2 regions of the Anaerobacillus sp. QJM3NY_32 genome follow, and region 1 is predicted to be linked to the other one. Evidence: a T-box and tRNA genes for the amino acid it is inferred to sense, from the RefSeq annotation. Region 1 holds a T-box; the other holds one or more tRNA genes.

The links. A T-box is a leader RNA that pairs with one kind of tRNA and senses whether it is charged. The one in region 1 lies ahead of ileS (isoleucine--tRNA ligase), so its partner is inferred to be a tRNA-Ile.
Region 2: it has a tRNA-Ile gene. The T-box ahead of ileS (isoleucine--tRNA ligase) is inferred to sense a tRNA for this amino acid. The anticodon was not compared.

What each region holds. Positions count from the first base shown of each region.
Region 1 is NZ_CM149684.1:1,800,267-1,810,169, reverse strand. It holds gene pyrR (bifunctional pyr operon transcriptional regulator/uracil phosphoribosyltransferase PyrR) at 1-114, opposite strand, end outside; gene AC0VYH_RS09705 (RluA family pseudouridine synthase) at 307-1,221, opposite strand; gene lspA (signal peptidase II) at 1,221-1,682, opposite strand; gene ileS (isoleucine--tRNA ligase) at 1,817-4,573, opposite strand; T-box leader at 4,683-4,892, opposite strand; gene AC0VYH_RS09690 (DivIVA domain-containing protein) at 4,967-5,479, opposite strand; gene AC0VYH_RS09685 (YlmH family RNA-binding protein) at 5,571-6,344, opposite strand; gene AC0VYH_RS09680 (YggT family protein) at 6,344-6,607, opposite strand; gene AC0VYH_RS09675 (cell division protein SepF) at 6,627-7,061, opposite strand; gene AC0VYH_RS09670 (YggS family pyridoxal phosphate-dependent enzyme) at 7,089-7,766, opposite strand; gene pgeF (peptidoglycan editing factor PgeF) at 7,774-8,601, opposite strand; gene AC0VYH_RS09660 (YlmC/YmxH family sporulation protein) at 8,695-8,964, opposite strand; gene sigG (RNA polymerase sporulation sigma factor SigG) at 9,035-9,814, opposite strand; gene sigE (RNA polymerase sporulation sigma factor SigE) at 9,898-9,903, opposite strand, start outside.
Region 2 is NZ_CM149684.1:235,159-245,061, forward strand. It holds gene AC0VYH_RS01325 (PP2C family serine/threonine-protein phosphatase) at 1-325, shown strand, start outside; gene AC0VYH_RS01330 (Tex family protein) at 503-2,671, shown strand; gene cmpA (cortex morphogenetic protein CmpA) at 2,681-2,794, opposite strand; gene AC0VYH_RS01340 (SprT family protein) at 2,896-3,348, shown strand; tRNA gene AC0VYH_RS01345 (tRNA-Asn) at 3,526-3,600, shown strand; tRNA gene AC0VYH_RS01350 (tRNA-Ser) at 3,604-3,694, shown strand; tRNA gene AC0VYH_RS01355 (tRNA-Glu) at 3,702-3,776, shown strand; tRNA gene AC0VYH_RS01360 (tRNA-Asp) at 3,830-3,905, shown strand; tRNA gene AC0VYH_RS01365 (tRNA-Gln) at 3,941-4,015, shown strand; tRNA gene AC0VYH_RS01370 (tRNA-Lys) at 4,020-4,095, shown strand; tRNA gene AC0VYH_RS01375 (tRNA-Leu) at 4,102-4,186, shown strand; tRNA gene AC0VYH_RS01380 (tRNA-Leu) at 4,226-4,311, shown strand; tRNA gene AC0VYH_RS01385 (tRNA-Arg) at 4,322-4,398, shown strand; tRNA gene AC0VYH_RS01390 (tRNA-Pro) at 4,422-4,498, shown strand; tRNA gene AC0VYH_RS01395 (tRNA-Gly) at 4,507-4,580, shown strand; tRNA gene AC0VYH_RS01400 (tRNA-Ile) at 4,589-4,665, shown strand; rRNA gene AC0VYH_RS01405 (16S ribosomal RNA) at 4,835-6,386, shown strand; rRNA gene AC0VYH_RS01410 (23S ribosomal RNA) at 6,624-9,553, shown strand; rRNA gene rrf (5S ribosomal RNA) at 9,787-9,903, shown strand.

The DNA.
Region 1 (9,903 bases):
CCCAACAAGCATTGTATTATCAATGCCCTTATTACGCTCTAGGATTTCATGTGCAATTCGCGTAAGCGCTCTTCGAATCGCTTGATCATCGAGCAAAATGCGTTTGTTTTCCATGATGATCGCCCCTCTCTCTTTATCGGTCTGTGGCATTAAAAAACCCTTTTGCCATGAGGGCAAAAGGGTTTTGGGCATACAAATGTACCGATCGTACATAGCCGTTTTTCCTTTGCAGCCTCACGGGACTGTCTTTAAAGGGTATGCTATTGTCTATAAAGAGTATCGCAAAGATCTCTTCTTAAGTCAACCTTAATCTTGTCTAAGTCGCTTTAATAAACGTTCAATATCCTCTGGAATAGGAGCAGAGAATTCAAGCCACTCTTCTGTTACAGGGTGACTGAAGCCTAGAACACCGGCATGAAGAGCCTGACCATCAATCGGAAGCGACTTTCTTCTTGGGCCATATTTAGGATCACCTGCAACGGGATGATCGATATATTTCATATGAACTCGAATTTGATGCGTACGACCAGTTTCAAGCTTACACTCAACATAAGTAAACTGCTTATAACGTTCTAGAACATGAAAATGCGTAACCGCATCTCGGCTATTTTCATCCGTTACCGTCATCTTCTGACGATCTTGCTTATCTCGCCCGATTGGTGCATCAATTGTCCCCACGTCATGCTGGATGTTGCCATGAACGATGGCAGTATAACGTCGGTTAACGGTTTTAGCTTGAAGCTGCTTTACAAGTGATTCATGGGCTTTGTCGTTCTTTGCGACCATTAATAATCCTGAAGTATCTTTATCAATCCGATGGACGATACCAGGACGGACAACACCGTTAATACCGCTTAGATCGTTAACTTGATACATTAACCCATTAACAAGCGTTCCGCTAGCATGTCCTGGAGCTGGGTGAACAACCATTCCTCGTGGTTTGTTCACGACAAGAACATCCGCATCCTCGTAAACAATCTCAAGGTTCAGATTTTCTGCTACAATTTCTAATTCTTCAGGCTCAGGAACGGTTACTTCGATCTCATCGCCTGCTGTTGCTTTATAATTGCCTTTCACGTCTTCGCCGTTCACTTGAATATTTTTATCTTTAATCCAAGCTTGAACCTGGCTACGCGACCAGTCATTTTCATAAGAAGTAATGAGCTTATCGATTCGCTCACCTTTCTCTTCTTCTGCTACTTTAAATGTGAATTTTTCCATTAGTTTTCCCCTTTAGCCTGCTTACTTTCAAAAATGGTTCCGATAAAGATAAGAATAACACCTACAACAAGGGAGGCATCGGCAACGTTAAAGATCGGAAAATCATAAGAGAAGATAAATGTGTTCACAAAATCTACTACTTCTCCACGAAGGACTCGATCTATAAAGTTCCCTATTGCACCACCAAGTATGAGTGCTAGGGTGACGCTAACGAAACGGCTATGTTTATATTGTCTCATATAATAAATAACCGCTCCAATGACGAAAATGGTAATGATATAAAAGAAAATCATCTGTCCTTGAAGGATTCCGAAGGCGGCGCCCCGGTTTCGATGAGAAGTTAGATAAAGAAAATCATTGATTAATGTAATGTTTTCACCATATTCCATGTACTTCACAACAAGCCATTTCGTCCACTGATCTAGAACAATGATGCCTATGGCTATGAGATATTTCCACACGAGCGCTCCTCCGATCAAATGTTACTTCCTATGAAAGTTTAGCACAGCTTGCTTCAGCAGACAATCGAAACTGAGCTAACAACAAAGAAAAGACGCTTCGCATCGCAAAGCGTCTTTTCGATATATTTCATTAATTAGTAATGATTTTTAACTGTTTCAGCACAGCTAGCGCAAAGAGTTGGGTATTCGCTATTAGCGCCAACGTCTTTTTTCACTTGCCAGCAGCGCTCACACGTTTCTCCCTCAGCAGGTGAAACGGAGATCGCTAGTTCTTCATATACTTTCGCTTCTGCTGGTGCTTCAGCCTTCGTACCGGCCACTGTAGCACCTGATACGATAAAGAGCTTCTCAAGATTTGCTACGCCTTCAAGCAAATCCTTCGTACCATTATCAGCATAAATATGAAGCTGAGCGGTTAACGATTTACCAATTTTCTTCTCGTTACGCGCTTCTTCTAGTGCTTTTAGAACTTCGTCACGAAGCTCCATCACATGATCCCATTTTTCTTCAAGATCAGCTGTACCTTCAAAATTCTTCACTTCTGGCATATCGGAAAGCTGTACATACTCTTCCTTCTCACCAGGGACAAACTGCCATACTTCTTCAGCAGTGTGCGGAATGATAGGCGAAAGAAGTTTCGTAAGCGCAACAGCTGTCTGATAAAGAACCGTTTGGATCGCACGACGGTTCGGGTGATCTGCATGTTCAATATAAAGCGTGTCTTTCGCGATATCGAGATAGAACGAGCTCATTTCAATTGTAAAGAAGTTATGGATCGTATTATAAACCGTTAAGAACTGATACTCATCATAAGCTTTTTTCACTTTCGATACGAGATTATTTAGCTTCACAAGCATATACTGATCAAGTTCACCTAAATCCTTATACGCCACTTGATGCTCTGTTGGGTCAAATCCTTCAAGGTTCCCAAGCATAAAGCGGAACGTGTTGCGAATCTTTCGGTACACTTCAGCTACTTGTTTTAAAATATCATTCGATACGCGAACGTCAGCTTGATAATCCGCCGATGATACCCATAGACGAAGAATATCCGCACCCAATTGTTTCATAACATCATTCGGTACCATTGTATTTCCAAGTGACTTACTCATTTTCTTTCCTTCACCGTCAAGAATAAATCCATGACTGAGAACCGCTTTATAAGGTGCTTTCCCTGTTACGGCTACAGCTGTTGAAAGGGACGAGTTAAACCAGCCACGGTACTGATCAGAACCTTCTAGATACAAATCAGCAGGTCTTGCAAGGTCGCTTCTTTCTTCCAGAACAGCTTGGTGAGAAGAACCTGAGTCAAACCAAACATCCATGATATCCATTTCTTTGCGGAATTCACCGTTTGGACTATGCTCTGAAGTAAATCCTTCAGGTAGAAGTTCTTTTGCATCCCACTCAAACCAAATGTTTGATCCATGCTTACGGAACAATTCTGATACATGAGCAATTGTCTCATCTGTAATGATTGGCTCATTATTTTCGCCATAGAACACTGGGATTGGAACGCCCCATGCACGTTGACGAGAAATACACCAATCTTCACGATCCTTCACCATATTATGAAGGCGAATTTCACCCCATGATGGGAACCATTTCACATCTGCTACAGCTTGAAGAAGTTCAGGGCGGAACTCTTTGATCGACGCAAACCACTGCTCTGTTGCACGGAAAATGATTGGTTTCTTCGTACGCCAATCGTGTGGGTAAGAGTGAGTGAAGAATGTAAGCTTCACTAGCGCGCCAACTTCTTCAAGTTTTTCAGTAATTGGTTTATTTGCTTTGTCATAGAACATACCTTCAAAGCCAGGAGCTTCGTCAGTGAAAACACCTTTCTCATCTACAGGGCAAAGGATGTCTAGCTTATACTTTCTTCCGATCATATAGTCATCTTCACCGTGTCCCGGGGCTGTATGAACGCAACCTGTACCTGCGTCAAGCGTTACGTGGTCACCAAGGATCACAAGAGATTCACGATCGTAGATTGGATGCTGAGCCGTCACGTATTCAAGTTCGCTACCTTTTACGCGCTTCACTTCACTTACGTTGTTCCACTCAAATTCTTCTTTTAATTGATCAACAAGCTCTGTTGCTACAACATATTTCGTACCATCCGCTTCAATGACGCTGTATTCAAACTTCTCATTCAACGCAATGGCAAGGTTTGAAGGAATTGTCCACGGTGTTGTTGTCCAGATGATAAATTTCTCATCGCCATCAAGAACACCTTTTCCATCTTTTACATCAAACGCAACGTAAATCGATGCAGAGCGCTTATCTTGATACTCGATCTCAGCTTCTGCTAATGCTGATTCAGATGTCGGAGACCAATAAACGGTTTTTTTATCTTTATAAATATAACCGCGTTTTGCCATTTCTCCGAACACTTTAATTTGCTGTGCTTCATAGCCTTTATCAAGCGTAATGTATGGGTTATCCCAATCAGCACGAACTCCAAGCCGCTTGAATTGTTCACGCTGGCGATCAACTTGTTTTAATGCGTATTCTTCACATTTCTTTCTAAATTCAGCAACCGTTAACTTCTTACGATCGACGCCTTTTTTCGTTAACGCCTGCTCGATTGGAAGTCCGTGCGTATCCCAACCAGGAACATATGGAGCATTAAAACCGTTCATTGATTTATATCGAACGATGATATCTTTTAAAACTTTGTTCTCTGCATGACCCATATGGATGTCACCATTTGCATATGGAGGGCCATCATGTAGGACGAATAGGGGGCGGTCCTTCGTTCTTTCCTGTACTTTTTCATAGAGATTAATGTTTGCCCATTCTTTTTGCATGTCGGGCTCTTTATTCGGTAAATTTCCTCTCATCGGAAATTTTGTTTTTGGCATTAAGAGCGTTTCTTTATAGCTCATGAGGTTTCCTCCTTCAACTTATAACGAGCAACAACCGTAACGATCTTCAGCCACTCGGGCGTTGTTTCTTCAAAGTGTGCTACAAAATAAAAAAACCTTCTCGTCCCCGAAAAGGGACGAGAAGGTTTTCCCGTGGTACCACCCAAATTAAGCTTTGCGCTCACTTTGCATTCGTAACGTGAATGATTCGCCGAGGCTTACTTATCGTTCAGCACGGGACTCAGGGGCGATCTTCTCTGATTGCTTAACACCGGCTCACACCATTCCCGGCTCGCTTTGTTAAGTAAGAATCAGATACTCTTCCCATCTTCGTCGATCGTTATTGCTATTAATAGAAGTATAGTGTAAATAAAAATAAGAAGTCAAGGAAATGACAAAAAATAAATGAGTGCTTTATGCTTTTTCTTCGATTTGCTCCTGTTGCTGATCTTCTTCCTCATCAAATCGAGCCACTAAGCCATCCCAGTCTTCATTATTTAGCATCTCTAGCTGGGCTTCAACTAGCATACGAAAACGCGTGCGATAAACCGCTGCTTGTTTTTTCAGCTCTTCATTATCCATGGAGATTTTACGCGCTTTAGCAAGCGAATCATTAATAATGCGGTCGGCATTTTTCTCAGCTTCTTTTACGATGAGCTGGGATTCTTTCTTAGCGTTTTGTCTCACTTCTTCCGCTGACTCTTGTGCTACTAGGATCGACTTATTTAACGTTTCTTCAAGGTTTGAGAAGTGCCCAAGTCGTTCTTCTAGAAGCTTCACTCTCTCATTCAATTCTTTCTTTTCTCTGATTACCGTTTCATAATCTTTGATTACCTGATCAAGAAACTCATTGACCTCATCTTCATCATAACCGCGGAATCCGCGTGTAAATTCTTTGTTATGAATATCTAATGGTGTTAAAGGCAATTCAGCCACCTCCGATTTACTCTCTTTTTTCATATACCCGGCTTACTCGTATTTCGACAATCATTTGGATATTCCTTCTATTTATGACAAACTATTTACGAATTTGATACGTAATTCGCCATTTATCCCGCTTTGTTTTGCCATCAACAGAAATAATCTTACTTCTACCTGAACCTCGTAACGATAAATAGTCTCCCTCTTTCACTTCAGCAGAAGGTTGACTGACGATCTTCCAATTTAATTTCGCTCGATCATGTTCAATCATCGGAGCAACCTTACCTCGTGATAGATTGTATACTTCTGCAAGTACCGTATCCAAACGAAGGCTTGTTACTGTGCCTGACTGCTCCTGCCAGGAAGCTTCTACGACGCTTACGCTCGTTAATGGAATTTCGTTAGGAGATATGGACGCTTTACCTGCATGTGTTAAATTCATTTTCACGAAATCCGCAATTTCCTTCGCTACGATTAAATGCGCAGCACTATCCTGCACAAGGATATCTCCAAACTTCTCACGCTTAATTCCAAGACCCATCATTGCCCCAAGCAAATCTGGATGAGTAAGTGATACGAATTTGGCTGGATATGTAATTTCAAAAGCGATTATCTCGAAATCTTCCGTTGTTGGTTCAAAGTAAGGAGGAACAAGAAGAGCCCTCTGACGCTCAGACCCTTCAACTCCACCTGAAAAAAACACGCCCACGTCAGAGTGATTTCCAATGATTTGCCTCACCATATCCTGTTCTCTTGGATCAAGAAAATCGGTTAATCTTGGAGCATACCTTTCTTGAACCTCATCCTGCCATTGTAAAACGCGATCGACAAATGTTCTTTCTTCTGGACGATAGTGTTCGTAAATAGACATTAGCCTATGAATCTAAAGACCGCAATAATTCCATATTGCACAAACTGAAGTGCGAAAATGGCTACGATCGGAGAAATATCAAGCATTCCACCGATTGGAGGAATAATCTTACGAAACGGAGCTAGATATGGTTCTGCTATAGAAGCAATCATTCGTCCAATAGAAGATTCTCTTGCATTTGGAATCCATGACATAAAGATGTAAATGATGAGGATCCACGTATAAATTTGTACTGCTGAAAGTAAGATTGAAACTATGTTCAAACTTTTCACCCTTTCTTAATTACTGGTCTTCGTAAATTTCATCTGTAATGTTACCTGAAATTTCAACATTGTCCGGTGTACATATAAACGTATCCGGACCGAGTTTCTGAATATCGCCACCAACAGCGTAGACTGTTCCACTTAGAAAATCAACAATGCGTCTCGCCTGATCTTGTGGAATACGTTGAAGATTCATCACAACAGACTTCCGATTTTTCACGTGATCAGCGATATCCTGAGCTTCAGCATACACTCTTGGTTCAACTAGCACAACTCTTGAGTTCTTATGAACGCTTTGAAGACTTACCACATTTTGTTTAGACTGCTTACGATTCGCTCGAGTTACTTCAGGCTCTTCTTCTTCCATATATGAATCTTGCTCCTGCTGCTCATCCAACTCTATCGTTTCATCATCAAGTTCAAAGAACTGCTTGAATTTCGTTTTGATACCCAATTCCCTGCACCTCCTGGAGAGCTTATTTTATTTTTCATTTCCGATAAGTGACGATCCAATGCGAACATATGTCGCGCCCTCTTCAACAGCAATTTCATAATCATTTGACATCCCCATTGAAAGCTCATTGCATGGAGCATGTGGGAGTGAAAGGCTTTGGACACGTTCTCCAAGCTCACGAAGTTTCTTGAAAACATCTCGAATTTCATTTGTATTATCTGTATGCGGAGCCATAGCCATTAATCCTACGACTTTAATAGATGAGAATTCATTAAGTGACTCAATAAAAGGTAGCGTCTCACCTGGCGATAATCCATGCTTAGATTCTTCACCAGACACGTTAACTTGCACAAAACAGTTTACTTCACCATCAGCTCTCTTTTGTATTTCTTTAGCTAGAGATATACGATCGAGGGAGTGAATATAATTTACAAATGGAAGAATGTCTTTTACTTTACGAGATTGTAGTGTGCCAATAAAGTGCCACGAAGGCAATGTGCCAATAGCTTCTACTTTCTTCAATAGCCCCTCATCACGACTTTCACCGAAGTGAGTAACGCCAGCTTCTAATGCTTCTTTTGTACGTTCGACGCTAACATATTTCGTCACCGCTACAACATGAATATGCTGAGGATCACGACATGACCGTTCTGCTGCTGCGTTAATTTTTCCTTTGATTGTTTCTAGACTTTCTCTTACATTCACGATAACGCTATACCTCCCCGAGTCCTATGTATGCCATCATTCTTCCTGTTTTTCCATTTTCATTTCGGTGAGAGAAAAACAGATTGCTACAGCTTGTACAATAGTCACTAACTGATAGTTGACTCGCCTTAATCCCTGACCGAAGGAGGAGCTCGCGATTCACGGCTTTTAAATCAAGCTGGTATTTCCCTGTTGCTTTTTCATCAAAAAACAGATCCTGATCTCCTACTAGCGCTTTAATGTGTTCGATAACGCCATCATCAACCTCGTAGCAACATTTCCCTATTGAAGGGCCGACTGCAGCATAAATATCGTCGGTTTGGATTCCATCATTGTTCCACGCACGAATCATCTCTCCTGCAATATTCTTCGTTGTTCCTTTCCAGCCTGCGTGGGCAATCCCCACTCTTTTAGCTGATGGCGCATAGAAATAGAGCGGTACGCAATCGGCATAAAGAGCGGTTAGAAGAACTTCGGGATCATCTGTATATAGCCCGTCCACTTTCGGAACGGCATCTTGATGATTCGTTGCTCCTCGTCCCTTATCCGCTGCTGTTACATTCGCAATGTCGGCGCCATGAATTTGCTCACCAACGATCCATCGATCAAGGGATTGTCCGATATCATAGGCAAGGGTTTCGCGATTTATTAGTACATCTCTCGCTCGATCTGGTACGTGGAATCCAAGATTCAAGCTAGAAAACGGAGTCTGGCTAACTCCGTTTCTACGGGTTGAAAAACCTGCTATCAGGTTATCGTTCCGTTCAGCTTGATCTGGAAATTTCAGTGCCAGTGATGTTTTATGTGTTGATGGTTGAAATGGTTCTTTTTCCACAGTTGCACCCCTTTATACCATGATACAGTTTATACCTTATTTTATCATAATATGTTGTGCCTAAGGGATATAGATTGTTAGATCTTTCTTTCCTTATGATTCTTTCTGAAACGATTCGCCATCAGCTGTATCATGATGTCTTACTAGAATGACATCTGACCCAATTTTCACTATGTTGCGCCATGGAATAACGACATCACTTTCTCGCGCAAACAATCCCATCATTTTACCTGCCCCTGGAATCACAATCGCTTCTATTTTTCCTGTCGTTAAATTAATTTCCAGATCAGCGATGTGACCAAGCTTACGTCCATTCGAGACATTCACAACATCTTTCACCTGAAATTCTGATATTTTTATCATCGCGCACCCACCTTTCATCTCATTATATGAAAAGAAGGCAAAAGAAAAGACCTGTTTCCCAGGTCTCGTTCTAACTTTGGATATTTTTATTCATTTGGTGTATCGCCGCTTTCTCGAGTCGGGACACCTGTGCCTGCGAAATCCCAATCTCATCTGCTACTTCCATTTGCGTTTTACCCTGGAAGAATCTCATTTGTAAGATCATGTTCTCTCGCTGATTTAATCTTGTCATGGCTTCCTTTAAAGCAATATCTTCAAGCCACTGGATGTCTTTCTGTTTATCATCACTGATTTGATCCATAACGAAAATGGGGTCGCCTCCATCATTATAAATAGGTTCAAATAATGAAACAGGATCCTGAATCGCATCAAGTGCAAAGACTACTTCTTCCTTCGTCACCCCAAGCTCTTTGGCAATTTCAGTCGGATTTGGTTCTTTGGAATTCTTCGTCATTAATTTATCTCTAATCTGGAGAGACTTATAAGCGATATCTCTTAAAGATCGTGACACTCTGATCGGATTATTGTCACGGAGATATCTTCTGATTTCACCGATGATCATCGGCACTGCATAAGTAGAGAATTTCACGTTTTGCCCTAAATCAAAGTTATCTATGGATTTCATCAGGCCAATGCAGCCCACCTGAAATAGATCATCCACGTATTCTCCTCGATTATTAAATCGCTGGATCACGCTTAGAACAAGTCTTAAATTACCATTCACTAGTTCTTCACGTGCCGAAATATCCCCTTCCTGCATCTGCTTAAAGAGTACTCTCATTTTTTCATTTTTAAGTACTGGAAGTTTGGATGTATCTACTCCACAAATCTCGACTTTGTTTCGTGTCAACTCATTCCCTCCTCATCGGAGATGCTGTCAAAGTAAAGTATCTCCGCGAGTGGGAATTTTATGCATCTATTATGCTAAGAAGCTCAGAC
Region 2 (9,903 bases), 1.6 Mb from region 1:
TAAACTTGATCTTAAGACAAGACAGCTCGAATATAGTGGTATAGGAAATATTAATTTAATTATTTACCAACCGGATGGTAAGATTATTCGTCCTATCTCTTATTCAGGGTATCTCTCAGGAAAGCTTCAGAAGGTGAAGGTGCAATCAATTGATTATCCTTCAGGGTCCTCTTTCGTTACTTATTCTGACGGTGTTCAAATTAGTTCTAAAAACTACTCAATGATTGCTCGATTTGATTCAGTAAAGGAATCCTTTCAGCATTTAACAGACGCGCTTCCCTCTACAAATGATGACATTACTCTCCTTGTAGGGAAAACGGTATAAAAAGTTCTTCCAGATAAATCAGGGAGAGCTTTTTTATTTTGGTTTAAGTTTCTACTACTAGTAGTAGAAACCGTCTGAAGTGTTTTAGTGATTATGCTTGCGCGCTTTTAACTAATCAACTTATCCGGTAAACTAATAGTATTATCGAATGAGTCCCGAGGAGGAATTATTTTGGAAATGACAGCAGATAAAAAGCAAGCGGAACATTTTCATAAGGTAGCGCAGAAATTGCAGCTTGCTGAACGAAGTGTACGAGAAGTAATCACACTTTTAAATGATGGTAACACGGTTCCGTTTATTGCGCGTTACCGTAAGGAGTTAACAGGTGGGCTTGATGAAGTTCAATTGAGGGATATTCAGGAAGCTTGGCTTTATCTTCAAAATCTCGCCAATCGAAAAGAAGAGGTTATTCGTCTCATACGGGAGCAAGACAAACTAACAGATGAATTAAAGAAGCAACTAGAGAAGGCTACTAAGCTTCAAGAAGTAGAAGATCTATATCGACCTTATAAACAAAAGAAACGAACGAAGGCTACAATTGCAAAAGAGAAGGGATTGGAGCCTCTTGCTCTTTGGATTCTAAATGATGGAACTGGAGAAGCCTCCGAAGCGGCTGTAGAATACATATCAAAAGAAAACGAAGTTCCTACAGTGGAAGATGCCATCCAAGGAGCGCAGGATATTATTGCTGAATGGATATCAGATGATGCGGACGCACGTAAGTGGATTCGTGCAAAAACATTTCAACATGGTATTCTTCAAACCGCTGTGAAATCTGAAGAAGAAGATCCTAAAAAGATATTTGAAATGTACTATTCCTACCAGGAAGGTATTTCAAAAATCGTTCCACATCGGGTTCTGGCGATTAATAGAGGTGAGAAGGAAAAAGTTTTACGTACATCAGTCACCCCACCTACTGATTCAATCCATGATTATTTAAATAGGAAAATAATAAAAAATCAGCAGCAAAGTTGCGTCACTCTATTAGAGGAAGCCATTATTGACAGTTACAAACGTCTTATTCAACCTTCTGTAGAAAGAGAAATACGTAAAGAATTAACTGAGCGAGCTGAGGACCAAGCCATTCATATTTTCTCAGAAAACCTAAAACATCTTTTGCTACAACCCCCTTTAAAAGGAAAGAGAGTACTTGGGGTAGATCCTGCCTTTCGAACTGGGTGTAAACTAGCTGTTGTTGATGATACCGGTAAAATGCTTAATGTGTCTGTTATCTATCCAACACCGCCACGCTCAGAAGTCGAGAAAGCGAAAGCTATAGTGATACAAATGATAAAAGACTACGATATTGAGATGGTTGCTATAGGGAACGGGACGGCATCACGTGAAACCGAACAGTTTATTGCAGATGTGATAAAAGAAGTGGAAGTAAAAGTGGTCTATTTAATTGTTAATGAAGCAGGAGCGAGTGTTTACTCTGCATCAGACCTTGCAAGAGAAGAGTTTCCTGATCTACAGGTGGAGGAACGTTCGGCGGTTTCCATTGCGCGTAGAGTTCAAGACCCACTTGCTGAGCTAGTTAAAATTGATCCTAAATCAGTAGGAGTGGGACAATATCAGCACGATGTGTCTCAGAAAAAGCTGAATGATCAATTAACCTTTGTTGTGGAAACCGCTGTTAACCAGGTTGGCGTTAATGTGAATACAGCTTCTGTCTCTCTCCTTCAATATGTAGCTGGTCTTTCTCGAGCAGTTGCGATGAATATCGTTAAAAAACGAGATGAAGAAGGAAAGTTTACAAGTAGGGTGCAGTTAAAGAAAGTGCCAAGGCTTGGTGCTAAAACATATGAGCAGTGTATTGGATTTCTTCGAATAATGGGAGGGAAGCAACCTCTTGATCAAACAGAGATCCACCCTGAAAGTTATCAGGTAACAAAAGCACTTTTAGAACGCATTGATTGTAAGCCGCAGGATATTGGGACTGAAAAACTAGTGCAATCTTTGTCTGCAATTCCGATGAAGGAAACTGCAGAGGCTTTAAATATAGGGGAACCCACGTTACAAGATATTGTGGCATCTCTGCAGAAGCCGGGGCGTGACCCCCGAGATGAACTCTCACAGCCTATTTTAAAAACAGATGTTTTGAAAATGGAAGATCTTGAACAGGGTATGGAGTTAGAAGGAACAGTACGAAACGTAGTAGACTTTGGTGCTTTTATTGATATAGGGGTTAAACAAGATGGGCTTGTTCATATCTCGAAATTAACGACTCGCTTTGTGAAAAACCCTATGGAAGTTGTCCATGTAGGGCAAGTTGTTACTGTATGGGTTGATGAAGTTGATTTGAAAAGGGAAAGAATCGCTCTTACTATGCTAAAGCCATCATAAGCACTGCCCTTAGGGGCGGTGTTTTCTTCTGTAAAAAAACCAACATTGATTAAGAAGCTTGATTTGTCGGCGATTTTTCTCAAGGTAAGCTTGTTTCAGTTGTTTCTTAAACCATACAGGCAACTCCATCTCCTCCTTTAATGGATGACACTGCGTGAATGATGATGTAAATTAGTTTATGAAAAGCGGCTTGTATATGTTCGGAAAGTGAAAGGATGAATGAGTTGACTGAGAAAGAACTGCAGCGTTTAGTAGAAGCAATATCCGAGAGGTATTTTGGTATGCCTTTTCTTCATCAAGCTACATTTAATGCTCGTTTAAGAACTACTGGCGGACGTTATTTGTTAAGGTCACATAATCTTGAATTCAATAAAAAGCACTATGATCAATTTGGTGTAACAGAACTTGAAGGGATTATAAAGCATGAACTATGTCATTATCACCTACACATTCAGAAGAAAGGTTATAAACATCAGGACCAGGATTTCAAACAACTTCTTCAAAAAGTGGGGGGATCACGCTACTGCCAGGTAGTACCTGGGCAAAGAAGAGTAGAATCATATAAGTACCTTTACGAGTGTCAACAATGCCATGCTAAGTATAGAAGGAAGAGAAGGATGGACACCTTACGATATGTGTGCGGAAAGTGTAGAGGAAAGTTAAAACAAGTTTATTGAAAGTTATCATTGACGACCTAGATTGTATGTGGTAAATTAATAAAGTCTCTTCGGAGAGCAAGTCCAGATCGAATACATAACGCTTTAAGAAATTTCAAAAAAGCTGTTGACTTTGATTGCCGGATGAGTTATTATATTAAATGTCGCCGATAACGGAGACAACAAATTAAACACTATTCCACAGTAGCTCAGTGGTAGAGCTATCGGCTGTTAACCGATCGGTCGTAGGTTCGAATCCTACCTGTGGAGCCAAACGGAGAAGTACCCAAGTGGCTGAAGGGGCGCCCCTGCTAAGGGTGTAGGTCGCGTGAGCGGCGCGAGGGTTCAAATCCCTCCTTCTCCGCCATTTTTATGGCCCGTTGGTCAAGCGGTTAAGACACCGCCCTTTCACGGCGGTAACACGGGTTCGAATCCCGTACGGGTCACCAACAAATTTTAAAAATAAAATGTTTCAACAACATGATATGTAATCAGTTATAGAGGTCTCGTGGTGTAGCGGTTAACATGCCTGCCTGTCACGCAGGAGATCGCGGGTTCGATTCCCGTCGAGACCGCCATTATTTTCTAAAATGAATCTGATTATATAAATTGTTGGGCTATAGCCAAGCGGTAAGGCAACGGATTTTGATTCCGTCATGCGCTGGTTCGAATCCAGCTAGCCCAGCCATGTTGAGCCATTAGCTCAGTTGGTAGAGCATCTGACTTTTAATCAGAGGGTCGAAGGTTCGAGTCCTTCATGGCTCACCACTTTTTGCGGGTGTGGCGGAATTGGCAGACGCGCTAGACTTAGGATCTAGTGTCTTACGACGTGGGGGTTCAAGTCCCTTCACCCGCACCAATTCTTTTAAAATGCTAAGTTTTCATCAAGTAACGATGTGCGGTTGTGGCGGAATGGCAGACGCGCTAGCTTGAGGGGCTAGTGGGGGAAACCCCGTGGAGGTTCGAGTCCTCTCAACCGCACCAAATATAATATGCGCCCGTAGCTCAATTGGATAGAGCGTCTGACTACGGATCAGAAGGTTAGGGATTCGACTTCTCTCGGGCGCACCATATTTATTTACTTAATAAAATGTCGGGAAGTAGCTCAGCTTGGTAGAGCACTTGGTTTGGGACCAAGGGGTCGCAGGTTCAAATCCTGTCTTCCCGACCATCAATATCGCGGGTGTAGTTTAGTGGTAAAACCTCAGCCTTCCAAGCTGATGTCGTGGGTTCGATCCCCATCACCCGCTCCATTAAAGATGGGCCTGTAGCTCAGCTGGTTAGAGCGCACGCCTGATAAGCGTGAGGTCGGTGGTTCGAGTCCACTCAGGCCCACCATCTTTTGAAAAAAAGTTGTTGACACTGTTCAAGTCATCATGGTATGATGATTTGGTCGCTGAAAACGACATTGAAAGAAACAAATCGATCTTTGAAAACTGAACGAAACGCCATGTAAGTAGTTGTTTCTACGGAAACAAAACATTGTTTTAAAGCTAGATTAAGCTTTCTATCGGAGAGTTTGATCCTGGCTCAGGACGAACGCTGGCGGCGTGCCTAATACATGCAAGTCGAGCGAAGAGATGGGAGCTTGCTCCCTGATCTTAGCGGCGGACGGGTGAGTAACACGTGGGCAACCTGCCCTGCAGACTGGGATAACTCCGGGAAACCGGAGCTAATACCGGGTAATACATCGCACCGCATGGTGCAATGTTGAAAGTTGGCTTTCGAGCTAACACTGCAGGATGGGCCCGCGGCGCATTAGCTAGTTGGTAAGGTAATGGCTTACCAAGGCGACGATGCGTAGCCGACCTGAGAGGGTGATCGGCCACACTGGGACTGAGACACGGCCCAGACTCCTACGGGAGGCAGCAGTAGGGAATCTTCCGCAATGGACGAAAGTCTGACGGAGCAACGCCGCGTGAGTGACGAAGGCCTTCGGGTCGTAAAGCTCTGTTGTTAGGGAAGAACAAGTACCGTTCGAATAGGGCGGTACCTTGACGGTACCTAACCAGAAAGCCACGGCTAACTACGTGCCAGCAGCCGCGGTAATACGTAGGTGGCAAGCGTTGTCCGGAATTATTGGGCGTAAAGCGCGCGCAGGCGGTCTTTTAAGTCTGATGTGAAAGCCCACGGCTCAACCGTGGAGGGTCATTGGAAACTGGAGGACTTGAGTGCAGAAGAGGAGAGTGGAATTCCACGTGTAGCGGTGAAATGCGTAGATATGTGGAGGAACACCAGTGGCGAAGGCGGCTCTCTGGTCTGTAACTGACGCTGAGGCGCGAAAGCGTGGGGAGCAAACAGGATTAGATACCCTGGTAGTCCACGCCGTAAACGATGAGTGCTAGGTGTTGGGGGGTTCCACCCTCAGTGCTGAAGTTAACACATTAAGCACTCCGCCTGGGGAGTACGACCGCAAGGTTGAAACTCAAAGGAATTGACGGGGGCCCGCACAAGCAGTGGAGCATGTGGTTTAATTCGAAGCAACGCGAAGAACCTTACCAGGTCTTGACATCCTCTGACAATCCTGGAGACAGGACGTTCCCCTTCGGGGGACAGAGTGACAGGTGGTGCATGGTTGTCGTCAGCTCGTGTCGTGAGATGTTGGGTTAAGTCCCGCAACGAGCGCAACCCTTGATCTTAGTTGCCAGCATTTAGTTGGGCACTCTAAGGTGACTGCCGGTGACAAACCGGAGGAAGGTGGGGATGACGTCAAATCATCATGCCCCTTATGACCTGGGCTACACACGTGCTACAATGGACGGTACAAAGGGCAGCAACACCGCGAGGTGAAGCGAATCCCATAAAGCCGTTCTCAGTTCGGATTGCAGGCTGCAACTCGCCTGCATGAAGCCGGAATTGCTAGTAATCGCGGATCAGCATGCCGCGGTGAATACGTTCCCGGGCCTTGTACACACCGCCCGTCACACCACGAGAGTTTGTAACACCCGAAGTCGGTGGGGTAACCTTTATGGAGCCAGCCGCCGAAGGTGGGACAAATGATTGGGGTGAAGTCGTAACAAGGTAGCCGTATCGGAAGGTGCGGCTGGATCACCTCCTTTCTATGGAGAATTACGAAGGTAACTTACGTTACCAACCTTACATGAGCGTTTCGTTTAGTTTTGAAAGAATGATTTATTCTTTCAAACCAGGTGAAGTGATGAAGCTTAGGCGGATTCAAACAGTAGCCTTGTTCCTTGAAAACTAGATAGCACAAACAACGACATCCAATAATTATTTTTTATGCAATAACTTAGTAATAACTGATGCGTTATGGCAGCAATGCCTAACAAATCGAAGGTTAAGCTACTAAGGGCGCACGGTGGATGCCTTGGCACTAGAAGCCTAAGAAGGACGGGACGAACACCGATATGCTTCGGGGAGCTGTAAGTACGCTTTGATCCGGAGATTTCCGAATGGGGGAACCCACCATCTTTAATAGGATGGTATCCATTTCTGAATACATAGGGAATGGAAGGCAGACCCGGGGAACTGAAACATCTCATTACCCGGAGGAAGAGAAAGCAAACGCGATTTCCTGAGTAGCGGCGAGCGAAACGGAATCAGCCCAAACCAGAGGGCTTGCCCTCTGGGGTTGTAGGACGTCTCTTTGGAGTTACAAAGGCACGGATAGACGAAGCGACCTGGAAAGGTCCATCAGAGAAGGTAACAATCCTGTAGTCAAAATCCGATGCCCTCCGAGACGGATCCTGAGTACGGCGGGACACGTGAAACCCCGTCGGAATCCGGGAGGACCATCTCCCAAGGCTAAATACTCTCTAGTGACCGATAGTGAACCAGTACCGTGAGGGAAAGGTGAAAAGCACCCCGGAAGGGGAGTGAAAAAGAACCTGAAACCGTGTGCCTACAACTAGTTGGAGCCCGTTAATGGGTGACAGCGTGCCTTTTGTAGAATGAACCGGCGAGTTACGATCCCGTGCAAGGTTAAGCTGAGAAGGCGGAGCCGCAGCGAAAGCGAGTCTGAATAGGGCGAAATAGTACGTGGTCGTAGACCCGAAACCAGGTGATCTACCCATGTCCAGGGTGAAGTTCAGGTAACACTGAATGGAGGCCCGAACCCACGCATGTTGAAAAATGCGGGGATGAGGTGTGGGTAGCGGTGAAATGCCAATCGAACCTGGAGATAGCTGGTTCTCTCCGAAATAGCTTTAGGGCTAGCCTCGCGGCAAGAATCTTGGAGGTAGAGCACTGATTGGACTAGGGGTCCTTACCGGATTACCGAATCCAGTCAAACTCCGAATGCCAACGATTTATCCGCGGGAGTCAGACTGCGAGTGATAAGATCCGTAGTCGAGAGGGAAACAGCCCAGACCACCAGCTAAGGTCCCAAAGTATACGTTAAGTGGAAAAGGATGTGGCGTTGCTTAGACAACCAGGATGTTGGCTTAGAAGCAGCCATCATTTAAAGAGTGCGTAATAGCTCACTGGTCGAGTGACGCTGCGCCGAAAATGTACCGGGGCTAAACGTATCACCGAAGCTGTGGATTGTCTTACGACAATGGTAGGAGAGCGTTCTAAGGGCAGTGAAGTCAGACCGAAAGGACTGGTGGAGCGCTTAGAAGTGAGAATGCCGGTATGAGTAGCGAAAGACAAGTGAGAATCTTGTCCGTCGAAAGCCCAAGGTTTCCTGAGGAAGGCTCGTCCGCTCAGGGTTAGTCGGGACCTAAGCCGAGGCCGAAAGGCGTAGGCGATGGATAACAGGTTGATATTCCTGTACCACCTCCTTTCCGTTTGAACGACGGGGGGACGCAGAAAGATAGGGAGAGCGCGCTGCTGGAAATGCGCGTCCAAGCGATTAGGCTGGTGAATAGGCAAATCCGTTCACCATGAAGGCTGAATCGTGATGGCGAGGGAAATTTAGTACCGAAGTCCTTGATTCTACGCTGCCAAGAAAAGCCTCTAGTGAGGAAAAAGGTGCCCGTACCGCAAACCGACACAGGTAGGCGAGGAGAGAATCCTAAGACGATCGGGAGAACTCTCGTTAAGGAACTCGGCAAAATGACCCCGTAACTTCGGGAGAAGGGGTGCTTCCTCGGGTTTATAGCCCAGGGGAGCCGCAGTGAAAAGATCCAAGCGACTGTTTAGCAAAAACACAGGTCTCTGCAAAGCCGTAAGGCGAAGTATAGGGGCTGACACCTGCCCGGTGCTGGAAGGTTAAGAGGAGGGGTTATCCCTTACGGGAGAAGCTCTGAATCGAAGCCCCAGTAAACGGCGGCCGTAACTATAACGGTCCTAAGGTAGCGAAATTCCTTGTCGGGTAAGTTCCGACCCGCACGAAAGGTGCAACGACTTGGATACTGTCTCAACGAGAGACCCGGTGAAATTATAGTACCTGTGAAGATGCAGGTTACCCGCGACAGGACGGAAAGACCCCATGGAGCTTTACTGTAGCCTGATATTGGATTTTGGTACAGCTTGTACAGGATAGGTAGGAGCCATAGAAGTCGGACCGCCAGGTTCGATGGAGGCGTCGGTGGGATACTACCCTGGCTGTACTGACATTCTAACCCAGCACCGTGATCCGGTGCGGAGACAGTGTCAGGTGGGCAGTTTGACTGGGGCGGTCGCCTCCTAAAGTGTAACGGAGGCGCCCAAAGGTTCCCTCAGAATGGTTGGAAATCATTCGCAGAGTGTAAAGGCACAAGGGAGCTTGACTGCGAGACCTACAAGTCGAGCAGGGACGAAAGTCGGGCTTAGTGATCCGGTGGTTCCGCATGGAAGGGCCATCGCTCAACGGATAAAAGCTACCCTGGGGATAACAGGCTTATCTCCCCCAAGAGTCCACATCGACGGGGAGGTTTGGCACCTCGATGTCGGCTCATCGCATCCTGGGGCTGAAGTAGGTCCCAAGGGTTGGGCTGTTCGCCCATTAAAGCGGTACGCGAGCTGGGTTCAGAACGTCGTGAGACAGTTCGGTCCCTATCCGTCGCGGGCGCAGGAAATTTGAGAGGAGCTGTCCTTAGTACGAGAGGACCGGGATGGACACACCGCTGGTGTACCAGTTGTTCCGCCAGGAGCATAGCTGGGTAGCTACGTGTGGAAGGGATAAGTGCTGAAAGCATCTAAGCATGAAGCCCCCCTCGAGATGAGATTTCCCACAGCATTAAGCTGGTAAGATCCCTTAGAGATGATGAGGTAGATAGGTTCGGGGTGGAAGCGTGGCAACACGTGGAGCTGACGAATACTAATCGATCGAGGGCTTAACCTAAACGAAAAGCGAAGTAAGCCGTTTAAATCCGACAAGCGTTGGAGGCTTTTGAGTCAGACGCGCTTTATGCGTCAGAATCAAAAGGTGAAACGATCGAGGATTTGGCTTACGTAGCTGGACATATTGGAAAGTTGTGCGTGCTATCTAGTTTTCAGGGAACACCTGAAATAAGGAAGTTCGATTAAGTGCCACCACGTCCTGTGGTGAACACCGAACGGCTAACATCCTGTTAGTCTAGTGATGATGGCGAAGAGGTCACACCCGTTCCCATGCCGAACACGGAAGTTAAGCTCTTCAGCGCCGATGGTAGTTGGGGGATCTCCCCCTGCAAGAGTAGGACGTCGCTGGGC